DNA from 2 places in the Vibrio toranzoniae genome. Region 2 is predicted to be linked to the other one. Evidence: riboswitches for the same ligand, from Rfam matches in the RefSeq annotation. Region 2 holds a riboswitch; the other holds the start of a gene.

Region 1 (3,430 bases), 1.5 Mb from region 2:
GCGGCAAATAAATACCATAAAGAAAATGTACCAAATTCAAGTAAGCACCAACATTCATTCTTGACGTACTCTTCTTTCTCACAAGTTTGTAAATATTCAAACCGTGCTAGTTATGAAGTGTTAGTTCAACACTCACCTCGTTTATCTCGTGGTCTTCCTGAAAGAGAAGATAGCCTAGAAGAAGCTTACTGGGAAAGATAATACGCTTTACTTATCAAATTCATTTCTAGTGCTAAAAATGAAATATAAAAAAAGGCTTCGAAAGAAGCCTTTTTTATTTCTGAATATATTGAAGCCGTAAATAATACTTTGGTCGACTGTAATATTAATTCAATTGTTGAGTGTGTGGTGAGTCACCCACTGAAGGTTTAGCTAGATTGCAAACTCTTCTAGGGATTTACCAGCATCTAGTTGCTCTTGGATAGCTGAAGGCGTACGGCCTTGACCTGTCCAAGTTTTCTCGTTGCCGTTTGCGTCTACGTATTTGTATTTCGCTGGGCGAGGAGCGCGTTTAGCTTTAGTTGTTTTAGATTTTGCTTCACCAGAAAGAGCTGCAATAAGATCGGCAACATCAATTCCGTCTTTTGCAATTTGTTCAGCGATAGCAGAAAGCTTAGCTTCTTGTTCTGCTTTAGCAGCACGTTCTTCAGCTTCAGATTCTTGACGCTCTTGTACAACAATAGTTAGCTTGTCTAGCGCTTCTTCAAGTTGCTCAAGAGTTAATTCACGTGAGAATGCACGAAGGCTGCGGATATTTAATAAAGTTTTTGTTAATTCAGACATGATATTTCCCATCAAGGTAAACCAAATAATCCTGCTAATAATAAACAGAGCACAGGAATAAAACAAATAGTATTTCTAGTAAAGGTTATTTAAATATAAAAGTGAGATGAATAGTTGAAAATGAAGAGATACATTCCTCTATTGAATTTCTAATAATCATTAGAGTATCTAAAAATAGATATGTGACTTGTAGAGCAGCAACCTTATGTTGATTATTTTCTGGTATTACGTCACTAACAAAACCCTATTTTTCTCGGAATGATATGTTGCATTGTTGCTTTTGATGGGTACAATTGCGGCTACCTGATGCGATGCTTCAGTTAATTTATTGTTAAACTCTAGTTTCAATGGTTAATGATGTTATCGCACGTAGAGGTGCAATTATGAAGAGTAGTTATCGTTGGGGTGATGCCAATGAACGAGAATGAAAGGTGTAATTGCCGAAGTAAATTGTATATCTAAGCAATTTGCTGGGGTTGTGCTCAATAGGTACAACACTGCCATAGTCTTAATTTTAAACTATGGAGCGCTACTGTAGGGTTGGGTGAAGTGTTCACTTCCCTTTCGCTTAGTTCAACATGAGCTTGATAAATCGTATCAAGTTTATCTGCAGTAGATCTCTAGCCAAATAAAAAACTGGTTCTTGAAGATCATGAATTTAATAGATTTCGCAACATCACCTTTATCTTTGCTTCCTCCACTTGTGGCTTTAAGTCTTGCTATTGTTACCCGTCGTGTATTGGTTTCTTTGGGTGTTGGTATCGCTATGGGGGCTATTTTACTTGCTGACTATTCAGTAGGGAACGCAGCTAGCTACGTGTTTACCAAAGCTTCAGGAGTTTTCATCGAAGATGGTGGTATTAATACATGGAACATGAGCATTATCGCATTCCTAATTATTCTTGGAATGACAACTGCACTGTTAACACTGTCTGGCGGTACTCGTGCATTCGCTGAGTGGGCTCAATCCCGTGTTAAGAGCAAACGTGGTTCAAAACTACTTGCTGCTTTCCTAGGTGTATTCATCTTTGTTGATGATTACTTCAATAGCTTAGCGGTAGGTGCTATCTCTCGCCCTGTCACAGACCGTTTCTACGTATCGCGCGCTAAGCTTGCTTATATTCTCGATTCTACTGCGGCTCCAATGTGTGTGATCATGCCAGCTTCTAGCTGGGGTGCGTACATCATTACTATTATTGGTGGCATCTTAGTAACACACGGTGTGACAGAGTATTCTGCGCTGGGTGCTTACGTTCGTCTTATTCCAATGAACTTCTATGCGGTATTTGCACTTCTTATGGTGTTTGCCGTTGCATGGTTCGGCTTAGACGTAGGTAAAATGCGTGAACATGAAATTGAAGCATCTCAAGGCCGCGGTTTTGACGGAGACAACGATCAAAAGCAAGCTCACGATCTAAACGAAGAGCTAGATATTAAAGAGAGCGATAATGGTTCTGTATCTGATCTAGTGATGCCAATCGTATCGTTAATTGTAGCGACCGTTGCCGCAATGCTGTACACAGGCGGCCAAGCGCTGGCTGCTGATGGCCAAGCATTCAACCTCCTAGGTGCATTCGAAAACACTGATGTAGGTAAGTCTCTTGTTTATGGTGGTATTATTGGCTTGTTGTTTGCGTTAGCAACCGTGTTCAAGCAGAAGCTATCGATGTCTGACATCGCAAGAACGATGTGGATTGGTGCAAGCTCAATGTTTGGCGCTATCTTAATTCTTGTGTTTGCATGGACAATAGGTTCTGTAATCGGCGACATGAAAACAGGTTCGTACTTATCATCTCTAGCGACGGGCAACATCGACTACCACTGGCTACCTGTTATCTTGTTTCTTCTTGCTGGCCTGATGGCATTCTCAACAGGTACCTCTTGGGGTACGTTCGGTATCATGTTACCTATCGCGGGTGATATGTCTGCAGCATCTGATATCGCGCTAATTCTGCCGATGCTCAGTGCGGTTCTGGCTGGTTCTGTATTTGGTGACCATTGTTCTCCTATCTCAGATACAACGATTCTTTCTTCGACAGGGGCTCGTTGTAACCATATTGATCACGTCGCAACTCAGCTTCCTTACGCGTTGTCTGTGGCACTCGTGTCGTGTATCGGTTTTATCACCCTAGGTATGACTGCATCGATTGCTATTGCATTTAGCTCTGCATCTCTAGCATTTGTTTTTGTGTGTTTTGTATTAGCTTATTTCTCTCGTAGTAAAATGGCGAAGTGCAAAAGCTAATCTGCACTTGATCTAATAATGAAAAGGGAGACTATGGTTTCCCTTTTTTGTGCCTGCTGAATGAATTTGAAATTTAGTGAAAAAAGTTAAAATTAATAGTTGAAAAAGGATGTCAGCTTAGTTAGTGTGGATACAAGTCAGCAAACAACCTAAGAGCCGATTAAGTATGCGTAAATTAGTAATGAACATTCATCACCATCATCACCCTATCTAGTCTTTCGGGGAGATTTACGTATACCCGGGAGCAGGAATTCTCCCGGAGGTTAAGTCAAAACATTTAGATTTAAACCCTCGGGACGACAAAGTCTTCCGAGGGTTTTTTAGTTTTAGCGCTTTTAAATAATCAATAAATTCAAATATTTGCACAGGGATACAGCAATGCAGACACAACGCCTAAGAATC
Region 2 (3,430 bases):
AGAAATCATCCAGAGTAAGCCAAGATCGGCTTTCTATAGCAACCTAATTCTGGCGTATCAAGGGATTGGGGAGGAAAGTAAAGCTGAGCAGATTCGTAGCGAAGCAAAGTTCTTATTTCCAAATAGAGATTTCTCAAAGGTACATTATAAGAAAATTTCAGAAGCTAAAAATAACATCTCTTCTGCCAATGATTTCAAAGTACCTAAAACCAATGTCATGGATTGAGGTTTAGGCGACACACAAAAAAGCGCACGTTCTATCGTGCGCTTTTTTAATCCATATAGAGAAAGGTTATTTTAATACCAATCACAGTAAGTAGATGGTCATAAATAGCGTAGGAAAAAGCTTGAGAACAAGACAGAGGTTTTCGATAAGTAGTTATTCTACAATCAAAATTTCTAACGATGTTATCGAGTATTTTAACAAGCTAGGATGACCAGTTAATTACTACGATTGGTATAAGACATCTTGGAGCGCTTTTAAGCATAAGGCGACGTTCTCTTTTCGAGCACCATAACCCATCAGACCAATACGCCAAGCCTTACCAGCCAATGAACCAAGCCCCGCACCAATCTCAAGATTATATTCTTCCAACAACTGTGTCCTTACCTTAGCTTCATCAATCCCTTCAGGGAAATAAAGTGTATTAAGTTGCGGCAAGCGGCTCTCTTCATCAACGACAAACTTGAGTCCTAATGCTTCAACACCCTCTTTCAACTCTTGATGCATCGCATGGTGACGAGACCACGCATTATCTAAGCCTTCATTTTTCAATAGTACAAGAGCCTCATGCAGCGCATAAAGACTGTTTACAGGTGCAGTATGATGATAGCTACGCTTACCTTCACCACTCCAATAACCTAATACCAAGCTCTGGTCTAGGAACCAGCTTTGTACTGGTGATTGACGCGCCTTCATTTTCTCAACCGCACGCTGAGAGAAAGTCACCGGAGATAGTCCCGGTACACAAGACAGGCACTTTTGGCTGCCAGAATAAACCGCATCAAGCTGCCATTCATCAACCAACAACGGAACACCACCTAACGAGGTTACTGCATCAACAATCGTCAGAGCATTAAACTGACGAGCAATAGCTGAGATAGCTTGAGCATCCGATAACGCTCCAGTAGAGGTCTCTGCATGCACAAATGCGACAGCAACAGCATCGGGGTTTTCTGCCAATGCCTTTTCTACCTTTTCCACCGAGACGGGTTTGCCCCACTCGTCATCAACAAGTATCGCTTCGCCACCACAACGTACAACATTTTCTCGCATGCGCTCGCCGAAAACACCGTTCCGGCAAACAATCACCTTTTCACCAGGCTCAATCAAGTTAACAAAACAGGTTTCCATGCCCGCACTGCCCGGTGCAGAAACGGCAATCGTAAATTCATTTTCAGTTTGGAATGCATACTTAAGAAGTTGTTTAAGCTCATCCATCATCGCAATAAACAACGGATCTAGGTGACCAATCGTCGGACGGCTTAGAGCCTGCAGTACTTGAGGTGAGATATCAGAAGGACCTGGTCCCATTAACGTTCGGTGTGGTGGATAAAAACTATCGATAGCAGTAGTGAGTGTTAAATTAGACATGTGCATCCCTTACGTTAATGTTGTGAACATTCCACCCTAAAGCAAATCGATAACCTCAGCAATTAGCCATAAGTATTGAGGTCAAACCACTGTCACAGAATTGTTAAAATTATTTTTCAATTATCTCAAGTTACGGATTGACATTGTTACCGCAAACACGTTCAATGAAACGGCTATCTAGCAGAAGAGGAGCACTGCCCAGGCAGATGTTTTGTGGAACCGCATTTCCAATACAAAACATTTATGGGGAGCAGTGCCGAGATAATAAAAGGATGCAGGACCTTTATTATCGGTTGAGTGGGCTGAATCCCTTCAACTGTCGCCATTTCTATATGGTGAAGAGCTTCTGAGGTTACTATTCTAATAATTCCTCTCTTTTTGCTCTAAAACTCTCTTCGAAAAACATCGGACGTTGGATTACCCAACCGTAATTTTATTTTAGGAAGTCGTGGGAGATATATCGTGAGTGCATCTAATGTAGCTGGTTCTTTTAATGTCGCTAAGTTTGGTGGAACAAGTGTTGCCAACTTTGAAGCAATGAGCCGTTGTGCTGCCATTATTGAAAACAACTCAAAAACGAAACTGGTCGTAAGTAGCGCATGTTCTGGTGTTACCAACTTGCTTGTGGAACTCGCAAGCGGAGTTCAAGACAAAGCTCGCCGACAAGAATTGATGACGCAATTAGCCGACATCCACAATGCTATTCTTGACCAACTTGCTGATCCAATCAGCATCGAAAAAGAAGTTCACAGTATTCTTGATGACATTGCTAGCGCTGCTGAAGCGGCATCATTTCAAGCAAGTACTAAGCTGACTGATCACCTAGTGGCCTGTGGTGAGCTGATGTCGACACACATCCTAGCTCAAATCATTCGCGAGCGCGGAACACCTGCGGTTCGCTTTGATATTCGAGAAGTGATGCGCACCAATGATGATTTCGGAAAAGCAGAACCACAGCTAGAAGAGATTGCCGCTTTGGCAAAAGAGAAATTGATTCCACTGTGCCAGCAACAAGTTGTCGTTACCCAAGGCTTTATCGGTGCTGATAACGAAGGTAACACCACGACCCTAGGCCGCGGTGGCAGTGATTATTCAGCTGCACTGATTGCCGAGTCGGTACAAGCGATTGGCTTAGAAATCTGGACGGATGTTCCGGGTATCTATACTACCGATCCACGTATTGCTCCTAAGGCCTCTCCTATCCCAGAAATCAGCTTCAGTGAAGCATCGGAAATGGCAAACTTCGGCGCGAAGATCTTGCACCCTTCGACTCTCGTTCCTGCACTGCGCCATCAAATTCCAGTATTTGTCGGTTCTTCAAAAGCACCAGAATTAGGTGGAACTTGGATTCGCCAGCAAGTAGAAAGCTCTCCTCTATTCAGAGCACTTGCCCTACGCTGCAACCAAACCATGGTTACGCTGCGTAGCGCTAACATGTTCCATGCTTACGGTTTCCTTGCAAAAGTGTTCGAGATCCTTGCTAAACATAAGATCTCCGTCGATCTTATCACCACATCAGAGATCAGTGTTTCACTTACGTTGGATCAAACAGACACATCCGGTGGTGCTCCTGAATTACCAGAATCAGCGCGTATTGAGCTTGAAGAACTGTGTTCTGTCGATATTGAGCATGACCTGTGCCTTGTTGCTCTTATTGGTAACAACATGAGTGAAAGCAAAGGCTATGCAAAGCAAGTATTCGGCACTCTAGAAGATTTCAACCTGCGTATGATTTGCTACGGTGCAAGCCCTCATAACCTGTGCTTCCTGCTGAATGAGTCTGTTTCTAAGTTAGCGATTCAGAAACTTCACCAAGAATTATTTGAGTAGAAAGCC

The links. Region 2 has a riboswitch for lysine ahead of lysC (lysine-sensitive aspartokinase 3). Riboswitches for the same ligand answer to the same signal wherever they lie in the genome.
Region 1: another riboswitch for lysine. It lies ahead of OCU50_RS08945 (Na+/H+ antiporter NhaC family protein); the one in region 2 lies ahead of lysC (lysine-sensitive aspartokinase 3).

Annotation. Positions count from the first base shown of each region.
Region 1 is NZ_AP025514.1:2,018,691-2,022,120, reverse strand. It holds gene OCU50_RS08955 (inosine/guanosine kinase) at 1-201, shown strand, start outside; gene OCU50_RS08950 (H-NS family histone-like protein) at 373-783, opposite strand; lysine riboswitch at 1,146-1,323, shown strand; gene OCU50_RS08945 (Na+/H+ antiporter NhaC family protein) at 1,436-3,028, shown strand; His leader region at 3,218-3,353, shown strand; gene hisG (ATP phosphoribosyltransferase) at 3,407-3,430, shown strand, end outside.
Region 2 is NZ_AP025514.1:328,634-332,063, reverse strand. It holds gene OCU50_RS01545 (PglL family O-oligosaccharyltransferase) at 1-226, shown strand, start outside; gene OCU50_RS01540 (pyridoxal-phosphate-dependent aminotransferase family protein) at 449-1,594, opposite strand; lysine riboswitch at 1,771-1,948, shown strand; gene lysC (lysine-sensitive aspartokinase 3) at 2,057-3,424, shown strand.